DNA from 2 places in the Comamonas sp. GCA5 genome. Region 2 is predicted to be linked to the other one. Evidence: riboswitches for the same ligand, from Rfam matches in the RefSeq annotation. Region 2 holds a riboswitch; the other holds the start of a gene.
What was found. Region 2 has a riboswitch for S-adenosylhomocysteine ahead of metH (methionine synthase). Riboswitches for the same ligand answer to the same signal wherever they lie in the genome.
Positions count from the first base shown of each region.

Region 1: it holds a riboswitch for S-adenosylhomocysteine, as region 2 does, so the genes downstream of both, ahcY (adenosylhomocysteinase) here and metH (methionine synthase) in region 2, are expected to answer to the same signal.

Region 1 is NZ_JAZHFR010000011.1:8,027-32,798, forward strand. It holds gene SJH88_RS04430 (bifunctional enoyl-CoA hydratase/phosphate acetyltransferase) at 1-448, shown strand, start outside; gene SJH88_RS04435 (acetate/propionate family kinase) at 470-1,711, shown strand; gene SJH88_RS04440 (GGDEF domain-containing protein) at 1,743-2,945, opposite strand; gene SJH88_RS04445 (AMP nucleosidase) at 2,964-4,460, opposite strand; gene SJH88_RS04450 (putative bifunctional diguanylate cyclase/phosphodiesterase) at 4,464-6,539, opposite strand; gene dtd (D-aminoacyl-tRNA deacylase) at 6,844-7,299, shown strand; S-adenosyl-L-homocysteine riboswitch at 7,345-7,454, shown strand; gene ahcY (adenosylhomocysteinase) at 7,539-8,954, shown strand; gene SJH88_RS04465 (TlyA family RNA methyltransferase) at 9,080-10,252, shown strand; gene metF (methylenetetrahydrofolate reductase [NAD(P)H]) at 10,342-11,193, shown strand; gene SJH88_RS04475 (septal ring lytic transglycosylase RlpA family protein) at 11,263-11,907, shown strand; gene SJH88_RS04480 (23S rRNA (adenine(2030)-N(6))-methyltransferase RlmJ) at 12,190-13,092, opposite strand; gene rplM (50S ribosomal protein L13) at 13,413-13,841, shown strand; gene rpsI (30S ribosomal protein S9) at 13,852-14,244, shown strand; gene erpA (iron-sulfur cluster insertion protein ErpA) at 14,475-14,840, shown strand; partial or broken gene mdtD (multidrug transporter subunit MdtD) at 14,969-16,388, shown strand; gene SJH88_RS04505 (anhydro-N-acetylmuramic acid kinase) at 16,415-17,545, opposite strand; gene SJH88_RS04510 (M23 family metallopeptidase) at 17,619-18,977, opposite strand; gene tyrS (tyrosine--tRNA ligase) at 19,163-20,395, shown strand; gene SJH88_RS04520 (bacteriohemerythrin) at 20,538-20,990, opposite strand; gene glmU (bifunctional UDP-N-acetylglucosamine diphosphorylase/glucosamine-1-phosphate N-acetyltransferase GlmU) at 21,266-22,705, shown strand; gene SJH88_RS04530 (sensor histidine kinase) at 22,712-23,491, shown strand; gene SJH88_RS04535 (Lrp/AsnC family transcriptional regulator) at 23,548-24,054, opposite strand; gene glmS (glutamine--fructose-6-phosphate transaminase (isomerizing)) at 24,188-24,772, shown strand, end outside.
Region 2 is NZ_JAZHFR010000030.1:307-5,575, forward strand. It holds gene SJH88_RS09290 (Bug family tripartite tricarboxylate transporter substrate binding protein) at 1-853, opposite strand, end outside; gene SJH88_RS09295 (LysR family transcriptional regulator) at 983-1,903, opposite strand; gene SJH88_RS09300 (PACE efflux transporter) at 1,974-2,462, shown strand; S-adenosyl-L-homocysteine riboswitch at 2,610-2,719, shown strand; gene metH (methionine synthase) at 2,758-5,269, shown strand, end outside.

The DNA of each region.
Region 1 (24,772 bases), on a different contig from region 2:
CGTGCTGGGCACGGCCGTGCCCAAGGTGGCGATCCTGTCGGCCGTGGAAACCGTGACGCCCAGCATTCCCTCCACGCTGGACGCCGCGGCCCTGTGCAAGATGGCCGACCGTGGCCAGATCACGGCGGCGCAGCTCGACGGCCCGCTGGCCTTCGACAACGCCATCTCCATGGACGCGGTGCGCATCAAGGGGATCGCCTCCGAGGTGGCGGGGCAGGCCGATATCCTGGCCGTGCCCGACCTGGAAAGCGGCAACATGGTGGCCAAGCAGCTGGAGTACCTGGCCGGTGCCTCGGGATCCGGGCTGGTGCTCGGCGCCCGCGTGCCGATTGCCCTGACCAGCCGTGCCGACGGCCCGCAGGCCCGCGTGGCCTCGTGCGTGCTGGCGGTGCTGTCCGCCCACGACCGGCGCCAACAGCAGGCGGCCAACGCCTGGAAGCAGGGCTGACCCCAGCCAGGAGACACGCACATGGCCATTCTTGCGGTGAACGCCGGCTCCTCGTCCCTGAAGTTCTCCCTGCACCCGCTGCAGGAAGGGCAGGTGCAGCCCTATGTCCTGTCGGGCTGCATCCAGGGGCTGGAGCCCCAGGGGACGCCCCTCATGGACTGGGTATATCTAGGAAAAAAGCACTCTGAGCCGCTTGCAGTCAGCGCAGGCAGCTCTTCTTTTGAAAGTGCCTTGCAAAGCCTGCGGGCCTTGGTGCACCGCCTGGAGGCGGCACCGGACATCCAGGCCGTCTCGCACCGCGTGGTGCATGGCGGCGGCGTGTTCACGGGGCCGGTGCTGGTGACCGACGAGGTGCTGGCGCGGCTGGCGCGCTTCAACTCGCTGGCGCCTTTGCACCAGCCGCACAACCTGGAGGGCATCCGCCAGTTCCGGGCGGCGTTTCCCCAGCTGCCGCAGGTCGCGTGCTTCGACACGGCCTTCCACGCCAGCATGCCCGAGGTGGACTTTGCCTTCGCCCTGCCGCAAGCGCTGCAGGAGCAGGGCGTGCGCCGCTATGGTTTCCATGGGCTGTCCTACCAGTACATCATGTCGGTGCTGCAGACGCACACCATCCGCGGCCGCGGCCGGGTGGTGATGGCCCACTTGGGCAATGGTGCCAGCCTGTGCGCGGCCCTGGCCGGCAGCAGCGTGGCCACCACCATGGGCTTTTCGGCGCTGGATGGCCTGATGATGGGCACGCGCAGCGGCTCGCTCGATGCTGGGGTGCTGCTGTACCTGATGGAGCAGGGCTGGACCCATGCCCAGATCGAAAAGCTGCTCTACAAGCAAAGCGGGCTGCTGGGCGTGTCCGGCATTTCGGCCGACATGCGCAAGCTGCGGGCCGATGGCAGCGCCCCGGCGCAGCGCGCCATCGACCAGTTCACGCACCGGGTGATCCGCGAAACCGGCGCCCTGGTCGCTTGCCTGGGTGGGCTGGATGCCATCGCCTTCAGCGGCGGCATTGGCGAGAACGATGCCGTGCTGCGCGCCCAGGTGTGCGAGCGCCTGGGCTGGCTGGGCATCCGCATGGACGAGCAGCGCAACCAGGCCGCCAACGGCCAAGGGGCCTATGCCATCCATGCCCCGGACAGCGCCGTGGAGGTGTGGGTGGTGCCCACTGACGAGGGACGCATTGCCGCCAAGGAAGCGGCCGCGCTGCTGGCCGGGCAGCCTGTGGCAGCCCAGCGCCAGGCGCAGCACCCAGCGGCGTTGGCACAGGACTGAGCGTCGCCTTTCGCCGTGCTGCGTCGCGGCTTCAGGCGGGCGTTTGCGCCGGACTGAGGGCTGTGGGCGGTTGCGGCCGCTCCACCACCGTGCCGAACACCAGGCGCCGGCGGCCCTGGCTTTTGGCTTGGTACAAGGCGGTGTCGGCCCGCTGCAGCAGCTGATCCAGGTTTTGATCGCTGCCGGTCTGCAGGGCACAGCCCGCACTGATGTGCAGGGCAAAGCCCAACTCCTGCTGCGCGCGTTGCAGCAGCGCTGCGCTGAAGCGTTGGTAGAAGCTTTGCACGCCATCCGCATCGGCATGCAACAGCAAGCAGAACTCTTCGCCGCCCCAGCGCGATGCCATCTCGTTGGGGCGCATCTCGGCGTGCAAAACCTTGGCGACCAGCTGCAAGGCGTGGTCGCCAGTGGTATGCCCATACTGGTCGTTCACGTTCTTGAAGTGGTCGAGATCCAGCAACACCACCGCCAGCGGCAGATGCTGGCGCTGTGCCAGGGACTGCATGCGCGGTGCGGTTTGCAGCAGCGCATGGCGGTTGGCCAGGCCGGTCAACTGGTCGGTCAAGGCCATGTCACGCAATTTCTGGTTGGTCTCGTCGCGCCAGGCCACCAGCATGCTGACCAGCGCCAGGCTGCTGCACAGCTGGGCCAGGATGGCGAACAGGTAGTTGGCGGCGGAGTCGTGGGCGAATTCCCGCAGCCAGGGGGTGTAGTACGCCAGGTAGGCGCGTGCCAGCAGCCCCAGGCTCATCGTGGTGGCGCAGGCGGCCATCAGATAGCGCCAGCCGCGGGCCACCGGACGCAGGGGGTGCAGGCACATCCAGCCCAGGCAGGCGACGCTGGTGCCATGGTAGAGGCTGTACCACGCCAGCCGTGTCGGGATGTCGTGCAGCCACCAGGCAAAGCCCAGCGGTCCCAGGATGGCCAGTCCGATGACCAGCCAACGCAGGGGGCGTGGTCCCAGCCAGCACTGCAGGGCCTGGGCCATCTGCCATTGGGCGGCGGCGGCTGCACAGGTGGCGGACAGGCTGAGTACTGGGTCCCAGAAGGTGCCGCGGATGCGGCTGGCGGCCAGGATCAAGGACCAGCCCAGGGCTTGCAGGAGAAAGTAGCGCTGCACGTGCCGTGCTGCCGGGCTGACCGGGGAACCCATGGCCCAGGGCAGGGCCAGGCCGATGGCTGCCAGGTTGATGGCGATCAGGATGGCCATCGAAGCGAAGTCCAGCTGGGGCATGGGTGTGGGGCGCGGTTTTTACTGGAAGGCAACTTCGGCAAAGCTGCGCAGCTTGCGGCTGTGCAGGCGTTGCGTACCACCGTCGCGCAGCAGTTCCACGGCACGCATGCCGATGCGCAGGTGCTGGTCCACGCGCTCCCGGTAGAAGTGGTTGGCCATGCCCGGCAGCTTGATCTCGCCGTGCAGCGGTTTGTCGCTGACGCACAGCAGTGTGCCGTAGGGCACGCGAAAACGGAAGCCGTTGGCCGCAATTGTGGCCGACTCCATGTCCAGCGCCACGGCGCGGCTCTGGCTGAAGCGGCGCTGCGGCAGGTTGTCGGGCAGCAGCTCCCAGTTGCGGTTGTCGGTGCTGGCCACGGTGCCGGTGCGCATGATGCGCTTGAGGTCGTCGTCCGATACCTGGGCCACGTCAGCCACCGCCTGTTGCAGCGCCTGCTGGATCTCGGCCAGCGCCGGAATCGGTACCCACAGCGGGAGCTCCTCGTCCAGCACGTGGTCCTCGCGCACGTAGGCGTGGGCCAGCACATAGTCGCCCAGGCGCTGGCTGTTGCGCAGGCCCGCGCAGTGGCCCAGCATCATCCAGGCGTGCGGGCGCAGCACGGCGATGTGGTCGGTGATGGTCTTGGCGTTGGCCGGCCCGACGCCGATGTTGACCATGGTGATGCCGCTGCGGTCGGCGCGCACCAGGTGGTAGGCCGGCATCTGCGGCAGCCGGGGCGGGGGCGCGCCCAGCCTGTCCACATCCTCGGCGGGCAGGCCGGCGCGGCGGGTGACCACGTTGCCGGGCTCGATGAAGGCGATGTACTCGCTGTCCGGTCGGGCCATCTCGGCGTGGCCCAGGCGGATGAATTCGTCGATGTAGAACTGGTAGTTGGTGAACAGCACGAAGTTCTGGAACCACTCGGGCGCCGTGCCCGTGTAGTGGCGCAGCCGGTGCAGCGAATAGTCGATGCGCGGGGCGGTGAACAGCGACAGCGGCAGGGCCCCGCCGGGGCGCGGCTGCCAGGTGCCGTTGGCGATGCCGTCGTCCATGGCGGCCAGGTCCGGCAGGTCGAACACTTCGCGCATGTACTGGCGCCGTTGCGCGCTCAGGCTGCCTTCGACGTGGTCGTTGTCCGCGAACGAGAAGTGGATGGGGATCGGCTGGGTGCTGAGGCTGACCTCGAACTGCACGCCGTGGTTGCGCTCCAGCAGGCTCAGCTGCGTCAGCAGGTAGTGGCCGAACAGGTCGGGCCGGGTGATGGTGGTCTCATAGACCCCGGGATGGTCCAGGAAGCCGAAGGCCAGGCCCGATTCCGGCCGGCGCACGCTGTGGGCCTGGATGCGCAGCAGCGGGTACCAGGCCCGCACGGGCTGCGGGAAATCCTGGCCTTCCACGTAGGCCTGCATGGCCTTGCGCAGGTGGTCGATCTGTTGCTGGTAGAGCCGCTGCAACTGTGCCAGCGCATCCTGGGCGCGGGCAAAGACGGTGGGCTCGGACGCCAGAGTGAAATACGAAACAGGGGTGTGTGCCATGCCTCATTGTGGCGCACTCATTTGACAGCGGTGCTGCTGCCAGCGCAGCGCCTCCTCGGCCGCCATCGGGCGGGCCAGGTAATAGCCCTGGATCAGGTCGCAGTGCATGGCCTGCAGCATGTCCCACTGTTCCTTGGTCTCCACCCCTTCTGCCACCGTGCGCAGGTTCAGGCTGCGCCCCATCTGGATGATGGCCTGGATCAGGCTGACATCGTCGGCATCCTGGGGCGTGTCCTTGACGAAGGAGCGGTCGATCTTGATCTTGTCCAGCGGGTAGCGCTTGAGGTAGGCCAGCGAGGAGTAGCCGGTGCCAAAGTCGTCGATCGACAGGCGCACGCCCAACTGCCGCAGCGCCTGCAGCGTGTGCAGCACATGCTCGGACTGCTTCATCAGCGTGGTCTCGGTCAGCTCGATCTCCAGCCACTGCGGGTCGATGCCGGTGTCGGCCAGCACCAGTTGCACCTCCTCGACCAGGGTGCGCTGGTTGAATTCGGTGGCGGACATGTTCACCGCCACCACCACGGGCGGCAGGCCGGCATCGCGCCAGGCGCGCAGCTGCTTGCAGGCGGCGCGCATCACCCAGCGGTCCACCAGGGAGATCAGGCCCCGCGCCTCGGCAAAGCCGATGAACTCGGCCGGCAGCAGCAGGCCGCGTTGCGGGTGCTGCCAGCGCACCAGGGCCTCGAAGCCCTCCAGCCGGTTGGTGGCCAGGTTCCACAGCGGCTGGAAGTGCAGCACCAGCCCCTGGTCGTTGGCCACGGCCTCGCGCAGCAGGCGGTCCTGCACCAGCAGGCGGCTGGGGCGCACTTGCAGGTGGGCGTTGTAGTACTGCAGGTGGCCCTGGCCCAGGCTTTTGGCGGCCTCCATGGCGGCGCTGGCGTTGAGCATCAGCTCCTCGGCCGTGCTGCCGTCCTCGGGGTAGATGCTGACGCCGATCGAGGCCGGCAGGTTCACCGCCTCCTTGGGCAGCACATAGGGCTTGTTCAGCGCGAAACGCAGTTCACGCAGGATGCAGTCGGGCTGGCAGGCGGTCAGCGGCGAGGCCAGCACCACCACGTACTCGTCGGCGCCCAGCCGGGCGACGAGGTCGTCGGGGTGGACCTTGCTGCGCATGCGGCGCGCGGCATCGATCAGCAGCTTGTCCCCGGCGTCGTGGCCCAGCGAGTCGTTGACGTCCTTGAAGCGGTCCAGGTCCACGTAGAGCACGGCAATGTGCTGCTGCGTGCGCTCGGCCTGCAGCAGCACCTGGCGCAGCTGCTGCATCAGCCCCTGGCGGTTGGGCAGGCGGGTCAGCGGGTCGTGGTTGGCCAGGAAGTAGACCTCGGCCTCGGCGCGCTTGCGCTCGGTGATGTCGTTGAGCACCAGCATGCCGTAGGTGTCCCCATCCTCGGGCAGCAGGTGAACGGCGATTTCCACGTCCAGCTCCTGGCCGCCGTGGTGCAGCAGGCGGGTTTCGTGGGCGTGCTCCGTGCCCTGGTCGATCAGGCTTTGGGCTTCGGCGCGCAGCACGTGGGGCAGCAGGTGCAGTACCGGGCGGTCCAGCAACTGGTGCAGCGGGTAGCCGGTCAGGGCAATCGCGGCTGGGTTGGCGTCGAACACCCGGCCCTGGCGGAAGAAGATGATGGCCTCCCGCGTGGCGTGGGCGTAGCGCTGCAGCCGCGTGTCGCTGTCCTGCACCATCTGCAGGGCGTCGGTGTGCGACAGGTCCTGCAGCGGAATCACCACGATGGCGCGCACCACGCCCTGCTGCACGTCGGCCACCAGCTGGGTGGGCACGGCCTGCTGGCGGGCAAAACGCAGCGGGGTCTGCAGGCTGGTGCCGGGCTGCGGACTGTCGGCCAGGCGCTCCAGCTCGCACTTCCACTCGTTCCAGGTGCAGGGGGACAGATAGCTTTGCGGCGCCTTGTCCAGCAGCTCCTGGCTGGGCATCTCCAGCAGCCGGGCGTAGGTGGCGGTGGCCCAGATGCACCGCCCGCCCGGCCATTGCAGGTAGGCCATGGGCGTGCCGGTGGCCACGGCCACGGCGTGCAGCAGGTCGTGCGGCGGAACGAGGGGGGCACGTGGGGGCACGTTGCTCATGAGACAGATGGGCTTGAGAAGGGCGGTGGTGGCGAGCGGGCGCAAGGCCCGGCTTGCATGGACAATCACCATCATGCAGGAAGAGCCGTGGGTATACCCAAAGCCCGGTGACTGCGTTTTGCGTTACGGCAAGGCGCGCCGCCGATCGCTGCCGTTGGAACAGTTTGTGCCGGGTCTCCCGGACCAACGGCGGTGCCATTGAAAACCGCAGCTGTCTGCGCGCCCAGGGATTGGTTTCTGAATCGTTTTGGCCTGGATTGCCATGTAGGACGAGCGCAGGCAGCTATGAAATTGTGAGATTGGTGTGATCACTGTGTTGCAACGCGTGCGCGCCGCGCATGTCGAAATCGACGGTCAGGTGGTGGGGCGGATCGGCACGGGCCTGCTGGCCCTGGTGTGTGCCGAGCAGGGCGACACCGAGCAGGAGGCCGACAAGCTGCTGGCCAAGGTCCTGAAGCTGCGCATCTTCAGCGATGCCGAGGGCAAGATGAACCGCAGCGTGCAGGACGTGGGCGGTGGGCTGCTCATCGTCAGCCAGTTCACGCTGGCGGCCGATGCCAGCGGCGGCAACCGGCCCAGCTTCACGCAGGCGGCACGGCCCGAAGCGGGACGACGCCTGTACGAGCATGTGGTACAGCAGGCCCGTCGCCTGCACCCCGTGGTGCAGACCGGTGGGTTTGGCGCCGACATGCAGGTGCACCTGGTCAACGACGGGCCGGTGACGATTCCCCTGCGCATCGCTCCCCCTGCTGCGGCCTGAGCCTGGCACGCCGGCCAGGGCTCGATTACAATCTGGCCCTCTTTTCCTTCCGAGGAGCGTTGCAGCGTGCACCCGATGGGCGGTGCCGTGAGGCTCGGAAGGGCAGCAGACCGTGGTCACGCGGCCTCGCTCCTAGGCAACGACGCTCACCCACGCTTTCTGTGCGGTGAGGCCTCTGTCATCAGCCCCCAATCCCCAGAACGTGGTTTTTTCAAGTTGTTTTCCGCACCGGAGAAACCATGAGCAATACCCAAGACCGCGCAATCGCCGACATTTCCCTGGCCGACTGGGGCCGCAAGGAAATCAGGATTGCCGAAACCGAAATGCCCGGCCTGATGGCCATCCGCGAAGAGTTCGCTGCGGCCCAGCCCCTGAAGGGCGCGCGCATCACCGGCTCGCTGCACATGACCATCCAGACGGCCGTGCTGATTGAGACGCTGAAGGCCCTGGGCGCCGATGTGCGCTGGGCGTCGTGCAACATCTTCTCGACCCAGGACCACGCGGCCGCCGCGATCGCCGCCACCGGCACGCCCGTGTTCGCCATCAAGGGTGAATCGCTGGAAGACTACTGGGACTACACCCACCGCATCTTCGAATTCGGCGCCGCCGGCACCGAAGGCGAAGGCCCCAACATGATTCTGGACGATGGTGGCGATGCCACCATGCTGATGCACCTGGGTCAGAAGGCCGAGAAGGACCTGTCCGTGCTGGCCAACCCCGGCTCGGAAGAAGAGCGCATTGTGTTTGCCGCCATCAAGGCCAAGCTGGCCGTGGACCCCACCTGGTACACCCGCAAGTCGGCCCAGATTATCGGCGTGACCGAAGAGACCACCACCGGCGTGCACCGCCTGAACGAGATGAGCGCCAAGGGCACGCTGCTGTTCCGCGCCATCAACGTCAACGACTCGGTGACCAAGTCCAAGTTCGACAACCTGTACGGCTGCCGCGAATCCCTGGTGGACGGTATCAAGCGCGCCACCGACGTGATGATCGCCGGCAAGGTCGCCTGCGTGGCCGGCTACGGTGACGTGGGCAAGGGTTCGGCCCAGGCCCTGCGCGCGCTGTCGGCCCAAGTGTGGGTGACCGAGATCGACCCCATCAACGCCCTGCAGGCCGCCATGGAAGGCTACAAGGTCGTGACCATGGAGTACGCCGCCGACAAGGCCGACATATTCGTGACCACCACCGGCAACAAGGACATCATCCGCCACGAGCACATGGTCGCCATGAAGGACCAGGCCATCGTCTGCAACATCGGTCACTTCGACAACGAAATCGACGTCGCGTCGATCGAGCAGTACCAGTGGGAAGAAGTGAAGCCCCAGGTGGACCAGATCACCTTCCCTGACGGCAAGAAGATCACCCTGCTGGCCAAGGGCCGCCTGGTGAACCTGGGCTGCGCCACCGGCCACCCCAGCTTTGTGATGTCGTCCTCGTTCGCCAACCAGACCATCGCCCAGATCGAGCTGTTCACCAAGCCGGCCGAGTACCAAGCCGGCAAGGTCTACGTGCTGCCCAAGGTCCTGGACGAAAAGGTCGCGCGCCTGCACCTGAAGAAGGTCGGCGCCATGCTGACCGAGCTGACCGATGAGCAAGCCGCCTACATCGGTGTGAACAAGCAAGGCCCTTACAAGCCTGACACCTACCGCTACTGATCATGGCGGACCGGAGCCGCGGCAGGGGCCGTGGCTCTGCCCTGGGTAAACATCTAATTTTGATAGCTGCATGCGCAGACTGGATATGCGCTCAGGGCCTGTTTGAGTATTAAAGGAAAGACGCTATGCGCGCAGATGTATTTTTGGTGGACCACGGCCATGCCACCACCCGCTCCCAAGCGCAGCGCCTGATCGCTTCGGGCGTGGAATGGCGCCTGACGCCGCTGGCCCCGTGGAAGAAGGTCACCAAGAACGGTGACGACATTCCCGCGGGCGTCGAGCTGAAGCTGCTCGACAACGCCGAGGCCAAGTACATCTCGCGCGGTGGCCTGAAGCTCGAAGGCGCGCTGGAGGCCTCCGGCCTGAAGGTCGATGGCCTGCGCTGCCTGGACGTGGGCCAGAGCACCGGCGGCTTCACCGACTGCCTGCTGCAACGCGGCGCGGCCCAGGTGATCGGCGTGGACGTGGGCCACGGCCAGTTGCACGAGCGCCTGCGCGCCGATGTGCGCGTGGTCTGCGTGGAAGGCATGAACGCCCGCGCCATGACCGCCGAGGTGCTGGAAGACGCCTGCGAAGAGGTGATCTCCGAGCGCTGGGAAGAGGAAGAAGACAACGACACCCAGCCCAAGGCGCCCTATGCCTGGATGCGCAACGGTGGCCAGGTCGACGAGGACTACGACGACAGCAACGACGCCAAGGACAGCGACATCGAGGCCTTCAAGGCCGAGCGCGCGGCCAAGGCCAAGGCGCGCGAAGAGGGTACTGTGCCGACCGAGCGCCGCCGTAAGGCGGAATACGCCGAGGTGGACACCACGCCCCTGTTCGACTTCGTCACCGGCGATGTGTCCTTCATTTCGCTGACCCTGGTGCTGCCCGCCGTGGTGCGCTTGCTCAAGCCGCACGGCCAGCTGCTGATGCTGGTCAAGCCCCAGTTCGAGCTGCAGCCCGGCCAGATCGGCAAGGGCGGCATCGTGCGCGAGCCGGCCCACTTCCAGGAAGTGGAAGAGCGCGTGCACACCTGCCTGACCGAGCTGGGTCTGGAGGTCAAGGCCTGGATGGAATCCGCCATCGAAGGTGGCGACGGCAACCGTGAGTTCTTCATCCATGCGGTACAAGGCCAGACCATCAAGGGGCTGGGTGAGCCCCTGCCCGATCAGCCCGCGGCGCCGGCGGCCAAGCGCGTGTCGCGCACGGTGCTGCGCGAGCTCAAGCGCATCGACGTGATCGACGACGAGGAAGACGGCTACAACGTCCCCGGCCCGGCCCGGCCCAAGCGCAAGAACACCAAGAAATACTGACGGTGGAACCCGGGGTGCCCGCAGGACTGCAGGCCCCTGGCCGTGACCCCAGACCGCCAACAGCCTGCCGGGAGGGCAGGCGAGGAGAGATGAACGTGGCAAACGCAAACCCCAGCAGCTTCCCCATCAGCTTCGAGTTTTTTCCCACCAAGACGCCCGAAGGCGCGGCCAAGCACGTGCAGGTGCGCCAGGACCTGTACGCGCGCAAGCCCGAGTTCTGCTCGGTGACCTATGGCGCGGGCGGCTCCACGCAGGCCGGCACCTTCAGCATGGTGCGCGACATCCAGGCCGAAGGCATGCAGGCGGCTTCGCACTTTTCCTGCATCGGTGCGACCAGCGACAAGGTGCGCGCGGAGCTGCAGCAGCTCCAGGACATGGGCGTGCGGCGCATCGTGGCGCTGCGCGGCGACCTGCCCAGCGGCTATGGCCTGGGCGGTGAATTCCACTACGCCAGCGATCTGGTGGCCTTCATCCGCCGCGAGTTCGGCGACTGGTTCCACATCGAGGTGGCGGCCTACCCCGAGACCCACCCCCAGGCCCGCTCGCCCGAGGCGGACCTGAAAGCTTTTGCTACAAAAATCCAGGCCGGCGCCAGCTCCGGAATCACCCAATATTTCTACAATGCGGACGCTTATTTTCGTTTTGTCGAGGGGATTCAAGCACTTGGCGTGTCGGCTCCGGTGGTTCCGGGTATCATGCCGATCACCAATTCCTCCCAACTCATGCGCTTTTCCGACGCGACAGGCGCTGAGATTCCCCGCTGGATCCGCCTGCGCCTGCAGGCCTACGGGGACGACGTGACCTCCATCCGGGCCTTCGGTCTGGACGTGGTCACTCGCTTGTGCGAGCAGCTGCGCGACCAAGGCGCACCCGGCTTGCACTTTTATACGATGAACCAGAGCGCTGCCACTTTGGAGCTGTGTGACCGTTTGGGCCTGTAAACCGGCTTGTGCGTGACCCTGACCCTGTGGTGCGGCTTTTTGAGCGCTCACCGTGAGAAGGGTTAGACCATGTCCGCACTTGCGTGCCAGCCTGCTGCCACCGCCAATGTGTATCTGAAGTTTTCGCTGCGCCGCAGCGCCTGGCCTGCGGCTTCCGCCCTGCTGGTCACGCTGCTCAGCGCCTGCGCACCGCTGCCCCCGGCGACCGAGACGGTCGCGGTCAGTGCCCCTTCCGCCACCAGCACCGCACCGCGCGCCAGCGGCCGCACCGGCTCTGAAGCCCTGGCCCGTATGGCGCCCCCTGCGCTGCGTCCCGACCGCCTGGGTGATCCCGCCAAGGCCGTGCAGCAAAGCCTGTACGACCTGGAGCTGCCCGAGGTGGATCAGCAGGGCATTGCCTCCTGGTACGGCCCGGGCTTCCATGGTCGTAAGACGGCCAACGGCGAGCGCTTCAACCAGTACGAGCTGACCGCGGCCCACCCCACCTACGAATTCGGCACCCAGCTGTGCGTGCGCAGCAAGAGCACCGGCCAGGCCGTGGTGGTGCGCGTGAACGACCGGGGTCCGTTTGCCAAGAACCGCGTGATCGACCTGAGCAAGGCTGCGGCCGAGGAAATCGGCATGCTGGGCAAGGGTGTGAAGACTGTGGAAATCTACAAGCTGGACGACGGCCAGGACAGCTGCCCCGAGGCACTGCTGGCGGCCAACAACTGAACGGGATCTCCGGCGCGGCCAGCGTGCCGCCGGGTATCGGTGAAAAAAAGGAGCTGTCAGCGCTTGTCGTTCGTGGATTTCGAGAGCTTTAAGCCCTGGAATCCTTGAAAAGACAGCGCTGACAGCTCCTTTTTTATGTGGCGTTGTGACGTGCCGTGCAGGCGGTCCGCGATGAATCTGCGCGTTTATCGCGCTTGCCGTGCGACGTGCCCGGTCAGGCCATGGCCCTGCTGCGGTGCGGCCTGGGGCGCATCCCCGGGGCTTTGCCGCGCCTGGGCGTGTTTACTCGCCGTATTCCAGGGTGTGCGTGGCGTTCTTGTCCTGGGCCAGCAGTTGCTGCATCTGCGGCAGGGCTTCCTTGAGCGCCGCGCGCAGCGTGAACGGCGGGTTGATCAGGAACATGCCGCTGGCGGGCAGGCCGGGGCGCTTGGCCTCGGTGGTGTTGCCCCAGTCGTTCACCTCGCTGCGCAGCTTGCTGCCCTTGACCGTGAGCGTGGCGTGCAGCCAGCCCTTGCCGGCCTTGGTGGCGATGGTCTTCAGGCGCTTGGGCAGGTCGTGCGCATCCTGGCGCGGGATGATGGGGTACCAGACCGCGTAGGTGCCGGTGGCAAAGCGCACCAGCGCGTCTTCGATCATGCTGATCACGCGGCCGTAGTCGGTCTTCATCTCGTAGCTGGGGTCGCACAGCAGAAAGCCGCGGCGCGAGGGCGGGGGCAGGAAGCGCTTGACGCCGTTGAAGCCGTCCTCCATCAGGATCTCCACCTGCTTGCCGCTGTCCAGTTGCGCCATGTTGCCGTCCAGCGCGCGCCAGTCAGTGGGGTGCAGCTCAAACAGGCGCAGCTTGTCCTGCGGGCGCAGCAGGCTGTGGGTGATGAAGGGCGAGCCGGGGTAGGTCTTCACGCCCTTGCCCTGGTTCACGCTGCGCACGGTCTGTACATAGGCGCGCAGGGCCGGTGCCAGCTGAGCTTCGGGCACGTCGATCAGGCGGGCGATGCCGTCCTTGGCCTCGCCGCTGGTGCTGGCGAAGTCGCCGTCCAGGCGGTACAGGCCGGCGCCGGCGTGCGTGTCGATCACGCTGATGGCCGTGTCCTTCTGGGTCATGTGTTGCAGGGCGGCGATCAGGACGGTGTGCTTGAGGACGTCGGCGTGGTTGCCGGCGTGAAAGCCGTGGCGGTAGCTGAACATAGGTCGTAATTCTTTTCTTGGCAGTGCGGCAGCCGGGCTGCAGCGGGGCAGGCGGCCCGGGGCCGCAGGGATGGGGTCCAGTGTCCTGGGATTCGTGCGCGTGTGCCTAAATCCACATGCCGACAAAGGTGCATGGCCGTATTGGACGCTATTTTGTATAATGGCGGGCTTCGCAGCGATTTTATGGGTCCCGCGGCGAAGTGTTTGGGAGCGATCCCAGGCAGTCCCCGCCTAAGAGGCTTCCTGCTCCAGCGATGGAGTCAAGAAGAAGCACCGACCGCGGAAAAGGATCCGCCAAACCCTCTAGAAAGAGAAATCTCATGTCTACATTCAGCGCAAAGCCCGCTGAGGTGCAACACGAGTGGTTTGTGATTGACGCCACCGACAAGGTGCTCGGACGTGTCGCCAGCGAAGTGGCACTCCGTCTGCGCGGCAAGCACAAGGCCATCTACACACCTCACGTTGACACCGGCGACTACATCGTCATCATCAACGCCTCCAAGCTCAAGGTCACTGGCACCAAGAACCTGGACAAGGTGTACTACCGTCACTCCGGTTTCCCCGGCGGCATCACTGCCACCAACTTCCGCGACCTGCAGGCTAAGTTCCCTGGCCGCGCTCTGGAAAAGGCCGTCAAGGGCATGCTGCCCAAGGGTCCCCTGGGCTACGCCATGATCAAGAAGCTGAAGGTGTACGGCGGTGCTGAGCACCCCCATACCGCACAGCAGCCTAAGGCTCTGGAAATCTAAGGAGACCTCAATGATTGGTGATTGGAACAACGGTACCGGCCGTCGCAAGTCTAGCGTCGCTCGTGTATTCCTGAAGAAGGGCTCCGGCAAGATCACTGTGAATGGCAAAGACATTCAACAGTACTTCGGCCGCGAAACCTCCATCATGATCGCTAAGCAGCCTCTGGTGCTGACTGGTAACGTCGAAGCTTTCGACATCCAGATCAACGTCCATGGCGGCGGCGAATCTGGTCAGGCTGGCGCTGCCCGCCACGGCATCACACGTGCCCTGATCGACTATGACGCGGCCCTGAAGCCTGCACTGAGCCAAGCCGGCTTCGTGACTCGCGACGCCCGTGAAGTCGAGCGTAAGAAGGTCGGTCTGCGTGGTGCACGTCGCGCCAAGCAGTTCTCGAAGCGTTAATTCGTTTCAGACCTCGGCAGGCTGTTCTTCGGAGCGGCCTTGCCACAAAAAAGCCGCTGGGCCTTCGGGTCAGGCGGCTTTTTTGTGGGATGACGTCCCGTGGCCCGCTGGCTCCAGCGGACCCGGGCAATGCCCCCACTGCCACTGCCGTCAAACGCGCTGGGGACCGAATTCCCGAGCGGATTGCAGTACCATTCGAGCCGATTTCAGAGAACACTCGGAGTATCCCCATGAGCGCCGTTGCCGAACAACAAGTCACAGACATGCCTGATCCCATCGTTTTCACCGACAGCGCGGCTGCCAAGGTGGCGGATCTGATCGCGGAAGAAGGCAATCCCGATCTGAAGCTGCGTGTCTTCGTGCAGGGCGGCGGCTGCTCGGGCTTCCAGTACGGCTTCACGTTCGACGAGATCACCAACGACGACGACACCACCATGACCAAGAATGGCGTGTCGCTGCTGATCGACGCCATGAGCTACCAGTACCTGATCGGTGCCGAGATCGACTACAAGGAAGACCTGCAGGGCGCGCAGTTCGTGATCAAGAACCCCAACGCCAGCACCACCTGCGGCTGCGGTTCCAGCTTCTCGGTCTGATCCCGAGGTGGCGGATCTGCAGGATTCGCCCTCTCCCTCCAAGAAGCCGCTGCCTCCAGCGGCTTTTTTGTATTCAAATTGGGGTTTTACCCTGATCCAGCCTGCGCAGTCAGCTCATCTTTTTATCCATGAACGCAGTCCCCCCCACTTCTTCCATGGCCAGTGAACGCCTGTTGTGGCTGGTCGCGGTCGGCTTTTTCATGCAGACGCTGGATGCCACCATCCTGAACACGGCCCTGCCCAGCATGGCCGCATCGCTGGGGGAAAGTCCGCTGCAGATGCAGTCGGTGATCGTGGCGTATGCCCTGACCACGGCCATGCTGATCCCGGCTACGGGCTGGGTGGCGGACCGGTTCGGCACGCGCCGCATCTACACCGCCGCCATGGCCTTGTTCGTGCTGGGCTCGGTGCTGTGCGCGCTGGCGCCGTCGCTGCAGTTCCTGGTGGGCGCGCGCGTGGTGCAGGGGGTGGGCGGTGCCATGATGCTGCCGGTCGGGCGGCTGGCGGTGCTGCGGGCCTATCCGCGCGATGCCTTCATCCGTGCCATGAGCTTCATCGCCATCCCGGGGCAGGTGGGGCCGCTGCTGGGCCCCGCCCTGGGGGGGCTGGCTGGTGGAATATGCCTCCTGGCACTGGATTTTCTGGATCAATGTGCCCGTCGGGGTGGTCGGCATCTGGGCGGCCTGGCGCTGGATGCCCAAGTCGGATGCACAGCCGCCACGGCCGTTTGATGGGGTGGGCTTCAGCCTGCTGGCCACAGGCATGGTCGGGGTGTCGCTGGCCCTGGATGTCTTGTCGGGCATCGGCATGGGGCGGGCCCTGGTGACGGTGTTGCTGGTCTTCGGCATGGCCAGCCTGGCGGCCTACTGGTTGCATGCGCTGCGCACGCCCACGCCACTGTTTGCACCGGCGCTGTTTCAGGTGCGCTCGTTGCGCGTCGGCCTGATGGGCAATCTGTTCGCACGCCTGGGCAGTGGCGCGGCGCCATTCCTGGTGCCGCTGATGCTGCAGGTGGGGCTGGGTCTGTCACCGTTCCATGCCGGCAGCATGATGCTGGCCATGGTCATCGGCAGCATGCTGGTCAAGCGCATGGCCGTGCGCACGGTGCTGCGCTATGGCTACAAGCGTGTGCTGCAGGTGAACTCGGTGCTGCTGGGGCTGATGATTGCCTGCCTGGGATGGATACACCCGGGGCAGCCGATGTGGTTGATCCTGCTGCAGCTGTTCATCTTCGGTGGTATCAACTCCATGCAGTTCTCGGCCATGAACTCGGTCACGCTCAAGGACATGACCGGCGAGTCCGCCAGCAGCGGCAACAGCCTGCTGTCCATGGTGCAGATGCTGGCCATGAGCATGGGCGTGGCCGTGGCGGGGGCGGTGCTGGCCAGCTATGCCGACCTGTGGCAGGCCCGCGAGGGCTACAAGCTGCTGGCCTTGCAGGCCACCTTCGTCACGGTGGGGGTGATGACGCTGGCGGCCACGCTGGTCTTCAGCCAGCTGGATGCGGACGAGCGCATCACGCCCACGCCCGACCGCCCCGAGGGCTGAGACGGTCCCGCACCCGCGCGTGCCGCTCAGGCGGGGTAGATCGCGCCCAGAATCCGGGGCCCCTTGGCGCCGGTGACCGTCGGCAGGTTGCCCGGCAAACCGTGCAGGCACTGGCGTGCCAGCCAGGCGAAGGCCGCGGCCTCCACCTGCAGCGGCGGCAGTCCCTGTGCGGCGGTGCTGGTGACGGTGTACGCCGGCAGTAGGGCCTGCAGCTGGCACATCAGCTCGGTATTCAATGCGCCGCCCCCGCAGACCAGCAAGCGACCACTGTCACCCGCATGCCGTTGCACCGCGTCGGCACAGCTGTGGGCGGTCAGTGCGGTCAAGGTGGTCTGGACATCCTGGGCCGGGATCGTGGCTGCCACGCGCTGGAGTTGCGCCTGCAGCCAGTGCGGGTTGAACAGGTCGCGTCCGGTGCTCTTGGGGGGCGGTTGCTGCAGAAAGGGTTCTGCCAGCAGCTGCTGCAGCAAGGCCGGGTGCACTTGGCCGCCGGCAGCCCAGCGGCCCTGGTCGTCGTAGGCTGCGCCCGTGTGCTGCAGGCACCACCAGTCCATCAGCGCGTTGCCGGGGCCGCAGTCAAAACCAAGGATGACCGCATCGGCCTGGGTGCTGGGCGGCAGGATGCTGAGGTTGGCAATCCCGCCGATGTTGAGCACCGCCGTGGTGGTCTGCGCATCGGCGAAGACGCCCTGGTGAAAGGCGGGGACCAGGGGCGCACCCTGGCCGGCGGCCGCCACATCGCGGCTGCGCAGGTCGGCGACCACGGTGATCCCCGTGGCTTCGGCCAGCAGCGCCGGGTTTTGCAGCTGCAGGGTGTAGCCCGTGCCGTCGTGCAGCTGTGGCTGGTGGCGCACGGTCTGCCCGTGGGCGCCAATCGCCCGTACCGCACTCGGGGGCAGGTCGGCCTGCTGCAACAGCTGCCGCACCACCGCGGCATAGGCGCGACTGATAGCGTTGCCGGCCAGGGCCGCGCGGTGCAATTCGTTGACGCCGTCGGGGCTGTTCAAGGCCAGCAGCTCCTGGCGCAAGGGGGTGGGGAAGGGTTGGCAGGCGTAGGCCAGGACCTGCGATGGCTGGTCTGCCTGCCAGCGTACCAGCACGCCATCCACGCCGTCGAGGGAGGTGCCTGACATCAGGCCAATAAAGTGTTCAGGCATCGTCACAAGCTGCATCCGGGAAAAGAAAAGGGCCTCACGCTGGAGGCCCTGGGGAGTCACTGCGCGCAGCGGCTTATTGTGCGCTGGCTTGACGGATCTGCTCGGCAGAAGCCAGTTGCATGTGCATGAATTCGGCGTGCTGCTTGAACTGCTGGCGCACCTTGGCGGAAATCTCGTTCGCTTCGCTCTTGGCGATCACGGTCTGGGGATCCTGGTGGACGCCGTTGACACGGAACTCGAAGTGCAGGTGCGGACCGGTGGCCCAGCCTGTCGCGCCCACGGCGCCAATCGACTGGCCTTGTTCCACGGGCTGCCCCTTCTTGACGTCAATACGGCTCAGGTGGGCGTAGACGGTGACATGGCTGCTGTTGCTGTGCTTGATGAACACCACATTGCCAAAACCGTTTTGCCAGCCCGCAAACTCAACCACGCCGTCGCCCACGGTACGCACCTTGGTGCCGGTGGCGGCGGCAAAGTCCGTGCCCAGGTGCTTGCGCCAGGTGTTGTGGATGGGGTGCATGCGCATGGCAAAGCCGCTGCTGACGCGCGAGAACTCCACGGGGGAGCTCAGGTAGGCGCGGCGCAAGCTGGAGCCGTCCATGGCGTAGTAGGAGCCACGCTTGCCGGGCTCCTGGAACCACATGGCCTGGTACAGCTTGTCGCGGTTGTGGAATTCTGCGGCCAGCACGCGGCCCGAGCGCAGGAATTCGCCGTCGGCTTCCAGGGTTTCGTAGATGACGGAGAAGCGGTCACCTTTGTGCAGGCGGTGGAAATTGACCTCTTCAAAGATGTCGGCGATCTGCACGGCCACGGCATCGGGCAGGCCGGCGGCATCGGTCGCGGCGAACAGGCTGCTGTGGATGGTGCCGCCCGCCAAGCGGGTGCTGGTGGTCAGCGGTGCGCTGGACACGGTGGCGCTGAACTTGCCGTTGGCATCGCGCTCCAGCACCAGGCGCTCGAAGTTCTGGCTGGTTTCGTCCTGGATCCAGCGCACGTTCAGCTTGCGCAACTGGTGGTCGTTGCTGGCTTCGGCGGAGACCAGGCGGCCATTGCGGCTGAACAGGTGCTGGCGGGCCAGCTCGTTGCTGCGCAGGAAGGCGGAGGCGCCCGGATCGGCAATGCCCAGGCGCTGCAGCAACGACTCGGCGGTGTCGCTGGCGCGGGTGTAGTCGGTGCGATAGAGCGAGAAATCGTTGAGGTCCGTCAGGTCCGCCAACGTACTGCCTTCCACCAACGAGGGGACGGTCTGCGTGAGTGTGCGAACCGGCAGTTCAGCGGGATCTGGACCTAGCGAGGCCACAGCAAACGCGCCGCCGCCTGCGCTGAGCATGAGGGCGGCGATGGCTGCGGTGAGTCGCTTGGGGTGTCGCTGAATGGACCGGGCCAGCTGTGCAAGCAAAGCACTGCCGGCAGAAACTAGGCTGTTATTCAAAACATGGTTCCCGGAAGTGGCGCGTACCCTGAGAAGACAAACGACCATGTGAGTGACGGGATACGCTTTCTGTCAGCATAGTTGCCATTGCGCTGTATGCCAATGGCCGGCCGACTAGAATTCGTCACTGCAATCGAGCCCGAAGTATAGCGGGGGCAATACCCCCCGTGCTGGAAAAAACCCTTATGAATCAAAATGCTGTTACAACATACCCGGTCACCGAGGCTGTAAGACAAGCGCTTGAAGTCACGTTGCGTGGTGTGGATGAGCTGCTGCCCCAGGAGGAATGGGCGCAGAAACTGGCGCGTTCGGAGGCCACGGGCGTGCCTTTGCGCATCAAGTTGGGGCTGGATCCTACGGCGCCGGACATTCATCTGGGGCATACGGTGGTGCTGAACAAGATGCGCCAGCTGCAAGATCTGGGCCACCAGGTGATCTTTCTGATCGGCGACTTCACCACGCTGATCGGCGACCCCTCGGGCCGCAACTCCACCCGCCCGCCGCTGACGGCCGAGCAGATCAAGGTGAACGCCGAGACCTATTACACCCAGGCCGCCAAGGTGCTGGACCCGGCCAAGACCGAGGTGCGCTACAACAGCGAATGGTGCGACCAGCTGGGCGCGCGCGGCATGATCCAGCTGTCGGCCAAGTACACCGTGGCCCGCATGATGGAGCGCAACGACTTCCACACGCGCTTCACCGAAGGCAGCTCCATCAGCCTGCACGAGTTCCTGTACCCGCTGCTGCAAGGCTATGACTCGGTGGCGCTGCAGGCCGACCTGGAACTGGGCGGTACGGACCAGAAGTTCAACCTGATGATGGGGCGCCATCTGCAGGCCGAATATGGCCAGCCACAACAGTGTGTGCTCACCATGCCGCTGCTGGTGGGCCTGGACGGCGTGCACAAGATGTCCAAGTCCAAGAACAACTACATCGGTATCACCGAGGACGCCAACACCATGTTCGCCAAGGTGCTGTCGATCTCGGACGACCTGATGTGGGACTGGTACACCTTGCTGTCCTTCCAGAGCCTGGAGCACATCGCCCAGTTGAAGGCCGAGATTGCCGCCGGCGGCAACCCCAAGCACGCCAAGGTGGCCCTGGCCAAGGAAATCACCACGCGCTTCCACAGCGCGGCGGCGGCCGAGGCGGCCGAGCAGGATTTCATCAACCGCTCCAAGGGCGGTATCCCCGACGACATCCCCGAGCTGAGCCTGTCCGGCGCGCCCCTGGGCATCGGCGCTTTGCTGAAGCAGGCCAATCTGGCGCCCTCGACCAGCGAAGCCAACCGCCTGATCGATGGCGGCGGCGTGCGCGTGGATGGCAACGTGGTCAGTGACCGCGGCCTGAAGCTGGACGCCGGCACCTTCGTGGTGCAGGTGGGCAAGCGCAAGTTCGCGCGGGTGACGCTGGCGTGATGTGCGGGGCGCCCTGGGTGCCCCGGGTGTGCGGCCCAAGGCGGTATCTGGAAGCAGGTGCCGCCTTGTTTTTTTCAAAACCAGGAGCGGTTGGCGCTGGCTGAAAAAGGTGTTCAAGGTCTTTAGCCTTGGAAAGCGCCATTCAGCAAGCGCTGGGTGCTTCGCTGGTGATAGCGCCCGGCGCACCGGCCTCGGCGATGGCCGCCTGCAAAAAGGGCACGTAGGCGCGGTCCTCCTGCAGGATGTGGTGCAGCAGCCAGTGCTTGAGAAAGGCCATGGCCTCCAGGTCCACCTCTTCCCCGGCCTCGAAACGCAGCAGCCAGTTCATGGCCTGGGTGGTGAACTGGCCATGCTCGGCCGTGTGCGCCGTCGCCTGCGGGTAGCCGTAGCGCTGGAACATGACCTCTTCCTCGATGAAGTGGTTGTGCGTGTACTCGACCAGGCCCTCCAGCACCTCGCCGACCACCGCGCGGTCCGGGATGGGGTTGTCGAGTTCGTCGTGCAAGGCATTGATCAGCGCCACCAGGTGCTGGTGCTGGGCGTCAACATGGGGGATGCCCAGCATCAAGTCGCTGGGCCACGGCATGAAGGTCATGGGCTCTCCAAATCGGTGAAACATGGGGTGGGGTGGCCCTGCGGCGCACAACGCCTGCCCAGGATGCATAAAGTGCCGGCGCCTTCCAATGGGGGCAGGGCCCTGGCGCAGCGTCTGTCTGACGGACATCAAACGCCGGGCGGCGCGGTGTGGGCTGCGTCCCACGGCACGGTCGCGGTGGCCATGCCGATCACGCCCGGCGCGGCGGCCGGGCGCGTGATAATCGAAGACCATCGCCAGCGTTGGCTGGTTTCACTGTGAGTTGATTGCGTCCCATGTCCCTGAATGCACTCCCCCTGGATATCGTCGTCATGGCTGCCGGCAAAGGCACCCGCATGAAAAGCCGCACCCCCAAGGTGCTGCAAAAGCTGGCGGGGCGGGCCTTGCTGCAGCACGTGCTGGACACGGCGCAGCAGTTGCAGGCGCGCTCGGCCGTGGTGGTGACGGGCCATGGTGCTGCAGAAGTGGAAGCAGTCATCACCGACGCAGCGCGGGCTGACAGTCATTTGGACCTGAAGTTCGTGCGCCAGGAACCCCAGTTGGGCACGGGCCACGCCGTGCAGCAGGCCGTGCCGGTGCTGGCGCGCGACGGCATGGTCGTCATCCTGTCGGGCGACGTGCCGCTGACCCAGGCCGACACACTGGCCGCGCTGGTCGACGCCGCTGCGGGCCAACGCATGGCGCTGCTGACCGTGTCGCTGGACAATCCCACGGGCTATGGCCGCATCGTGCGCAATGACGCCGGCACGGTGCAGCGCATCGTGGAGCAAAAGGACGCCAGCGAGGCCGAGCGCGCCATCACCGAGGTCTACAGCGGCATCATGGCCGTGCCGGCCCAGCGCCTGGCGCAGTGGCTGTGCCAGCTGAACAACCACAACGCCCAGGCCGAGTACTATCTGACCGACATCGTCGCCATGGCCGTGGCCGACGGGGTGGAAGTGGTGGCACACCGCATCACCGACGCGGTGCAGGTCGCCGGCGTGAACAGCCCCTTGCAACTGGCCGAGCTGGAGCGTGCCCACCAGCTGCGCGCAGCCCATGCCCTGATGGAGCAGGGCGTGCGCCTGGCCGACCCGGCGCGTTTGGACCTGCGCGACGACGTGCGCGGCACGCCGGCGCAGCTGCGCTGCGGCCAGGATGTGGAGATCGACGTGGGCTGCATCTTCACCGGACGGGTGGAGGTGGGCGAGGGCGTGCGCATCGGCGCCTACTGCCACATCAGCAATGCCCAGATCGCCGCCGGTGCGGTGATCCACCCCTTTACCCACATCGACGGCGAGAAGCTGGGCGCCCGCGTGGGCGAGGGGGCGCTGGTCGGCCCGTTTGCCCGCCTGCGCCCCGGCGCCGAGCTGGGCCGCGAGGTGCACATCGGCAACTTCGTCGAGGTCAAGAACTCGACCCTGGCCGATGGCGCCAAGGCCAACCACCTGGCCTACCTGGGCGATGCCACGGTGGGCGAGCGCGTGAACTACGGCGCCGGCAGCATCACCGCCAACTACGACGGCGTCAACAAGCACCGCACCGTGATCGAGGCCGACGTGCACGTGGGCAGCAACTGCGTGCTGGTGGCGCCGGTGACCCTGGGGGCGGGCGGCACCGTGGGTGGTGGCTCGACCATCACCAAGAACACCCCGCCCGGCACCCTGAATGTGGCGCGAGGCAAGCAGGTGTCGATCGCTAATTGGCAGCGCCCCACCAAGCAACCCAAGGCCTGAGGCGCCATGCACCCCGTGTTGCCGTCGACCCTGGAGGAGGCCCAGGCCGTGATTGCGCGCCAGCAGCAAGAGCTGGCGCAGTTGCAGGGTGCGCACGAGGCCTGGATGCGTGCCGTGGCGCACGATCTGCGCGCGCCGCTGCGGCATGTGCTGTCCTTCGCCCCGCTGCTGCGCGAATCGGTGGAGGAACTGGCGGCGGCTGCGCCCCAGGCCGCCGACGCCGTGGCCGATGCGCGCGAGTTCACCACCACCATGGAGCAGTCGGCGCGCAAGATGTCGGCCATGCTGGACGGCCTGGCCCAGGTCTCGCACGCGGCGCGGGCGCCCTTGGTCCTGGGCCTGATCGACTGGGGGGTGGTGGCCCGGCATGCGGCGCAGCGCTGGCAGGCCACGCACCCGCAGGTGCAGTGGACGCTGCCCGAGGCCCCGGTGCCCGTGATGGCCGATGCCGCCGCGCTGCAGGCCCTGACCGAGGCGGTGCTGCACAACGCGGTCAAGTTTTCGGCCCGCCAGGCGCAGCCCGTGGTCCGTCTCAGCGCCCAGCCCCTGGACGATGGCTGGTGGCGCCTGCAGGTGCAGGACCAGGGTGTGGGCTTTGACCGCCAGCGTGCCCAGCACCTGGGGGAGCTGTTCCAGCGCATGCACCGGGACGCGGAATTTCCCGGGGTCGGCTGTGGTCTGGCCCTGGTGCAGACCGTGGCGCAGCGCCATGGGGCGCGGCTGGCCATCGAGGCCCAGCCGCAGGCCGGCTGCACCGTGTGCATCGATTGGCCGGGTGCCCTCTGAATCTGTGTCAAAAGTGGCTGTGACGCGCTTGCAGCCTGCGTGGGCAGCTATTGGTTTTACTGCGCCAGCGGCGGCAGGTGCGGGCTGAACTTGGCCCGCCGGGTGGCAAAGAAGCTCTTCACGTTGCGCACATTGCTCTGGGCGGTGAACAGCCGCTGCGACAGCGCCAGGTAGGCTGGCATGTCGCGGCAGGCGACGACCAGCACGAAATCAGGTCCGGGCGAGACGCGCCAGCACTGCTGCACCCCGTCCTCGGCCACGGCCAGGGCCTCGAAGGCCTGCAGCGCTTCGGCGTGCTGGCGCTCCAGCGTCACCTCGATCAGGGCCTGCAGCCCGTGGCCGACCAGCGGGGCCAGCACCTCAGGGCGCACGATGGCGACCTGGCGCTCGATCAGCCCCAGCGCATGCAGGCGGCGCACCCGGCGCAGGCAGGTCGGGGGTGAGATGTGCAGCAGCTCGGCCAGGCGCAGATTGCTTTGCCCCGCGTCGCGCTGCAGCAGGTCCAGCAACTGCAGATCGGTCAGGTCCAGGCTGCCATCAGGTGTTTGAATTTCATATTTCATTGGAAATTGGAATTAAATTTCTTGAATGATTTTTGATGAAATTTAATTTCTGAAACTGTGAAAAATAGATCATAAGTTTTATGGCGATGCTTTTAGCATCGCCCCACCTTCCAACCCTTTCGGAGTTCCGCCTATGTGTGGCATCGTCGGCGCCGTTTCTACGCGCAACATCGTTCCTCTGCTGGTGCAAGGCCTGCAGCGCCTGGAGTACCGCGGCTATGACTCGTGCGGCGTGGCCGTGCACCGCATGGTGGCCGGCAGCCCCATCAGCCAGGGCCTGCAGCGCGCCCGCAGCACGGCGCGCGTGGCCGAGCTGCTGGAGCAGGTCACCACCGACGACCTGCAGGGCCTGACCGGAATCGCCCACACCCGCTGGGCCACGCACGGTGAACCGGCCGTGCGCAACGCCCACCCGCATTTCAGCTATGGCCCGGGCGAAACCGTGGACGGCGGCAAGCCCGCGCGGGTGGCGCTGGTGCACAACGGCATCATCGAGAACTACGAGGCGCTGCGTGCCGACCTGCAGGCCAAGGGCTACATCTTTGCCAGCCAGACCGACACCGAGGTGGTCTGTCACCTGGTGGACAGCCTGTACGACGGCGATCTGTTCGAGGCCGTGAAGGCGGCGCGCGCCCAGCTGCATGGTGCCTATGCGATTGCAGTGATGCACAAGGACGAGCCGCACCGCGTGGTCGGCGGGCGTGCCGGCTCGCCCCTG
Region 2 (5,269 bases):
TGTGCTGCACGTCGGCGGCGGCCAGGGCGCGCTGCACCTCCTGGTTCAGCCGGGCCACGATCTCGGGGGGCGTGCCGGCGGGGGCCATGAAGCCAAACAGCGAGGTCAGGTTGGCCGCGGGCACGCCCAGTTCGGCCAGCGTCGGCACCTGGGGCTGGTTGGGCGCGCGCTGCGGGCCGGTGGTGGCCAGCACGCGCAGGCGGCCTTGTTCGATCAGGCTGTTGATCGTGCCAAAGGGGTTGCCCAGCATGACCTCGAAGTGGCCGCCGGCCGCATCGTTCACGGTCTGGCCCACGCCCTTGTAGGGGATGTGGGTGAAGCGGGCGCCGGTCTGGGCCTGGATCTGCTCCAGCATGATGTGCCCGACCGAGCCCATGCCCGAGGTGGCCATGCGGATGCTGCCAGGCTGGGCCTTGGCGCGCGCCAGCAGCTCCGGCCAGTTGGTGGCCGACAGTGCGCTGGTGCCCAGCACATAGACCGGCGAATACATCATCGGGGCCACGGCCACGATGTCCTTGAACGGGTCGTAGGGCAGCTTGCCCAGGTGGGGCGACAGGGTCAGCGGGCTGATGGCGCTCAAGGCCAGGGTGTAGCCGTCGGCCGGGGCGCGGGCCACGTCGGCCATGCCCAGGGTGCCGCCGGCGCCGCCCTTGTTCTCCACCACCAGGGCCTGGCCCAGTTGCTGGCCCAGGTGTTCGGCCAGCTTGCGGCCCACGCTGTCGGTGACGCCGCCGGCGGCGTAGGGAATCACCACGCGCACCGGGCGGGTGGGCCAGGCGGTTTGCGCCAGCACGCTGCTGGGCAGACCCAGTGCGGCGGCACTGACGGAGAGGAACTGGCGGCGATCGATCATGCGGGGGACTCCTTGTTGCGGGGTGGGGCAGACAGGCATGCTGGCGCACCGCGGTCACCCCCTCAAGAGGGTGGACCCGAGGCCGTCAGCCGGTGCTCCCCCAAGCAAGGACAGTGCCGCACCGCGCGGTCAGGGCGTGCGCCCCCAGGGCGCGTGCTGGCGCAGCCCCTGCACGAAGTGCTGCGCCGCCAGGCCCAGCGGCCGCTGCTGGGACCACACCCAGTCAACGAACAGGCGCGTGCCGTTGCTCAGGTTCTGCATGGGGATCTCCAGCAGCGTCTGGGCCGCGATGTGCGATTCCACCAGCCCCTTGGGCAGCCAGCCCCAGCCCAGGCCGGCGCTGATGAGCTGCAGCGCTGCCTGGTGGCTGTCGGTGCGGCACAGCTGGCGCGAGAAGACAAAGCGCGGGTCGGTCTGCTGCGGGTCGCGGCTGGCGACGAGCACCTGGCGCTGGCCCAGCAGGTGGTCCACGCTCAGGCGCGCGCCGGCGCCGTGCAGGGCCTGCTGCGCCTGCCACGGGGCGAAGTGCGGGGCCATCACGGCCACCAGCACCTCGTGGCCCATCTCCTGAAAGTCCTCGCGGCCGTCCAGGCTGCTGCGCTCGAACACCAGGGCCAGCTGGGCCCGGCCGGCGTGCAGCAGCTCCAGCGCATCCGCCTGCGGGGCGACCAGCACCTCCAGCGCCAGGGCCGGGTAGCGCTCGGTCACCGGGCGCAGCGCGTCGGCCCAGGTGGTGGTCAGCAGCTCCGGGGCAATCGCCAGCGTCAGCCGCTCTTCCAGCCCCTGGTGCAGGGCCAGGGCCTGCTGGTTCAACTGCTGCAGCTGCTGGGCCAGCAACCGGGCCTGGGGTTCCAGGGCGCGCGCGGCGGCCGTGGGCGTGGGCTCGCGGCCCCGGCGGTCGAACAGCTGCAGGCCCAGTTCGGCCTCCAGCTGGCCCACGGCCATGCTGACGGCGGAGGGCACGCGCCCCAGTTGGCGCGCGGCGGCCGAGAACGAGCCGGTGTCGAGCACGGCCAGGAACAGCGGCACTTGTTCGGGGGGGAAGGGCATGGCTGACCTATCAATACAACTGAAATAACCTAACTTTTGCTGTCAATTTTATGAACATACACTGCGCCGCATGTCTGTTTCTTCCGTGTCTTCTACCGTGTCAGTTGTTTCCCAGGCCGTGGGCCTGCAAGGCGCCAAGCGCCGCATTGTGTTTGTCGGTCTGTACGAGCTCATCGCCATCGTGGCCTCCAGCCTGCTGTTCATGGCCATCGGCCAGGGCGCGGGCAGCTCCGGCGTGATGGCCGTGGTGGCCTCGACCCTGGCCATCCTGTGGAACCTCAGCTTCAACTGGCTGTTCGAGCGCTGGGAGGCCCGCCAGGCCACCAAGGGCCGCTCGGTGCTGCGCCGCGTGGTGCATGCCGTGGGATTCGAGGGCGGCCTAGCGCTGATCCTGATCCCGCTGATGGCCTGGTGGTTCGGCATCTCGCTGTGGGAGGCCACGGTGCTGGAGGCCGGCCTGCTGGTGTTCTTCCTGATCTACACCTACGTCTTCAACTGGTGTTTCGACCGTGTCTTCGGCCTGCCGGCCTCGGCCCAGGTGCTGGCGCCCCAGGTCTGATCTCCGTTTTTGATAGCTGCTGGCGCTGACTGCATCAGTGCTGGCAGCCGAAAATACCTTCCATCGCCCGCCAGCGCCCCCGCCGTCGCCGGGCATAGCGCATGCAGGCTGCCGCAATCCGCCGCAGCCCTCTAAAATCATGGGCTTCGCCCCAAGGAGCGCTGCAGCAGCGCGCGAGCCAGTGATTGGCTGCGCTGTCAGGCTTGGGGCCTGCGGCTGTTGTGCAGCAGCCGCCACTGCAACGGCGTTCACCTGTTCCCACGATTGACTGAGTTTTTTCACACAGGTGAGTGCGATGACCGTTGCTGCCCCCGTTTCTATTCCTCCCATGCGCCTGTCGGGCCTGGAGCCCGTGTTCATCGGCGAGGACACGCTGTTCGTCAACGTGGGCGAGCGCACCAACGTCACTGGCTCCAAGGCCTTTGCGCGCCTGATCCTGAACGAGCAGTACGAGGAAGCCCTGGCCGTGGCGCGCCAGCAGGTGGAAAACGGCGCGCAGATCATCGACGTGAACATGGACGAGGCCATGCTGGACAGCAAGGCCGCCATGGTGCGCTTCCTGAACCTGATCGCCTCCGAGCCCGACATCGCCAAGGTGCCGGTGATGGTGGACAGCTCCAAGTGGGAGGTGATCGAGGCCGGCCTGCGCTGCCTGCAGGGCAAGGGCATCGTCAACTCCATCTCCATGAAGGAAGGCGTCGACGAGTTCAAGAAGCACGCCAAGCTGGTCAAGCGCTACGGCGCGGCCGCCGTGGTGATGGCGTTTGACGAAAAAGGCCAGGCCGACACCTTTGCGCGCAAGATCGAGATCTGCGAGCGCGCCTACCGCATCCTGGTCGATGAAGTCGGTTTTGCGCCCGAGGACATCATCTTCGACCCCAACATCTTTGCCGTGGCCACCGGCATTGAAGAGCACAACAACTACGGCGTCGATTTCATCGAGGCCGTGCGCTGGATCAAGCAGCACCTGCCCGGCGCCAAGGTGTCCGGCGGCGTGTCCAACGTGTCGTTCTCCTTCCGCGGCAACGACCCCGTGCGCGAGGCCATCCACACCGTGTTCCTGTACCACGCGATTGCCGCCGGCATGGACATGGGCATCGTCAACGCCGGCATGATCGGCGTCTACGACGACCTGGAGCCCACGCTGCGCGAGCGCGTCGAGGACGTGGTGCTGAACCGCCGCCCCGATGCCGCCGAGCGCCTGCTGGAGATCGCCGACAGCGCCAAGGGCGCCGCCAAGGACGACAGCAAGAAGCTGGAATGGCGCGGCACGCCCGAGGCCCCCAAGACCGTGGGCGAGCGCCTGGCGCACGCGCTGGTGCACGGCATCACCGACTTCATCACCGAGGACACGGAAGAGGCCTACCAGCAGGTGCTGGCCAAGGGTGGCCGTCCGCTGCACGTGATCGAAGGCCCGCTGATGGACGGCATGAACATCGTGGGTGACCTGTTCGGCGCCGGCAAGATGTTCCTGCCCCAGGTGGTCAAGTCCGCGCGCGTGATGAAGCAGGCCGTGGCCCACCTGGTGCCCTACATCGAGGAAGAAAAGCGCCAGCAGGAAGCCGCCGGCCTGGACGTGACCAGCAAGGGCAAGATCGTCATCGCCACCGTCAAGGGCGACGTGCACGACATCGGCAAGAACATCGTCACCGTGGTCCTGCAGTGCAACAACTTCGAGGTCATCAACATGGGCGTGATGGTGCCCTGCCACGAGATCCTGGCGCGCGCCAAGGCCGAGGGGGCGGACATCATCGGCCTGTCCGGCCTGATCACCCCCAGCCTGGAAGAGATGCAGTACGTGGCCGGCGAGATGCACAAGGACGACTACTTCCGCATCAAGAAGATCCCGCTGCTGATCGGTGGCGCCACCTGCTCGCGCGTGCACACCGCCGTGAAGATTGCGCCCAACTACGAAGGCCCGGTGGTCTATGTGCCCGACGCCTCGCGCTCGGTCAGCGTGGCGCAGAGCCTGCTGGGCGAAGGCAAGCAGGCCTATCTGGACGAGCTGGGCGCCGACTACGACAAGGTGCGCAGCCAGCACGCCAACAAGAAGAAGACGCCGCTGTGGCCCCTGGCCCAGGCGCGCGCGAATGCCGCCGTGGTGGCCCACACCCCCGTGGTGCCACGCGTGCTGGGTCGCCGCGTGTTCAAGAACTTCGACCTGGCCGAGATCGCCAGGTACATCGACTGGGGCCCGTTCTTCCAGACCTGGGACCTGGCCGGCCCCTACCCCGCCATCCTGCAGGACGAGATCGTCGGTGAGCAGGCGCGCAAGGTGCTGGCCGATGCCCAGGCCATGCTCAAGAAGATCATCGAAGGCCGCTGGCTGCAGGCCAACGGCGTGATGGGCCTGTTCCCCGCCAACCGCGTGGGCGACGACATCGTGTTCTACACCGACGAGTCACGCAGCCAGGTGCTGACCACCTGGTATGGCCTGCGCCAGCAGACCGAAAAACAGGCCGTGGACGGCGTGCTGCGCCCCAGCCGCTGCCTGAGCGACTTCGTGGCCGCCAAGGATTCGGGTATTGCCGATTACGCCGGCCTGTTTGCCGTGACCGCGGGCATTGGCGCCGAGAAGAAGGACAAGGAATTCGAGGCCGCGCTGGACGACTACAGCGGCATCATGTTCAAGGCCCTGGCCGATCGCCTGGCCGAGGCCTTTGCCGAATGCCTGCACGAGCGCGTGCGCAAGGACCTGTGGGGCTATGCCGCCGACGAGCAGCTGAGCAACGAGCAGCTGATCAAGGAGCAGTACCAGGGCATCCGCCCCGCGCCCGGCTACCCCGCCTGCCCGGACCACACGGCCA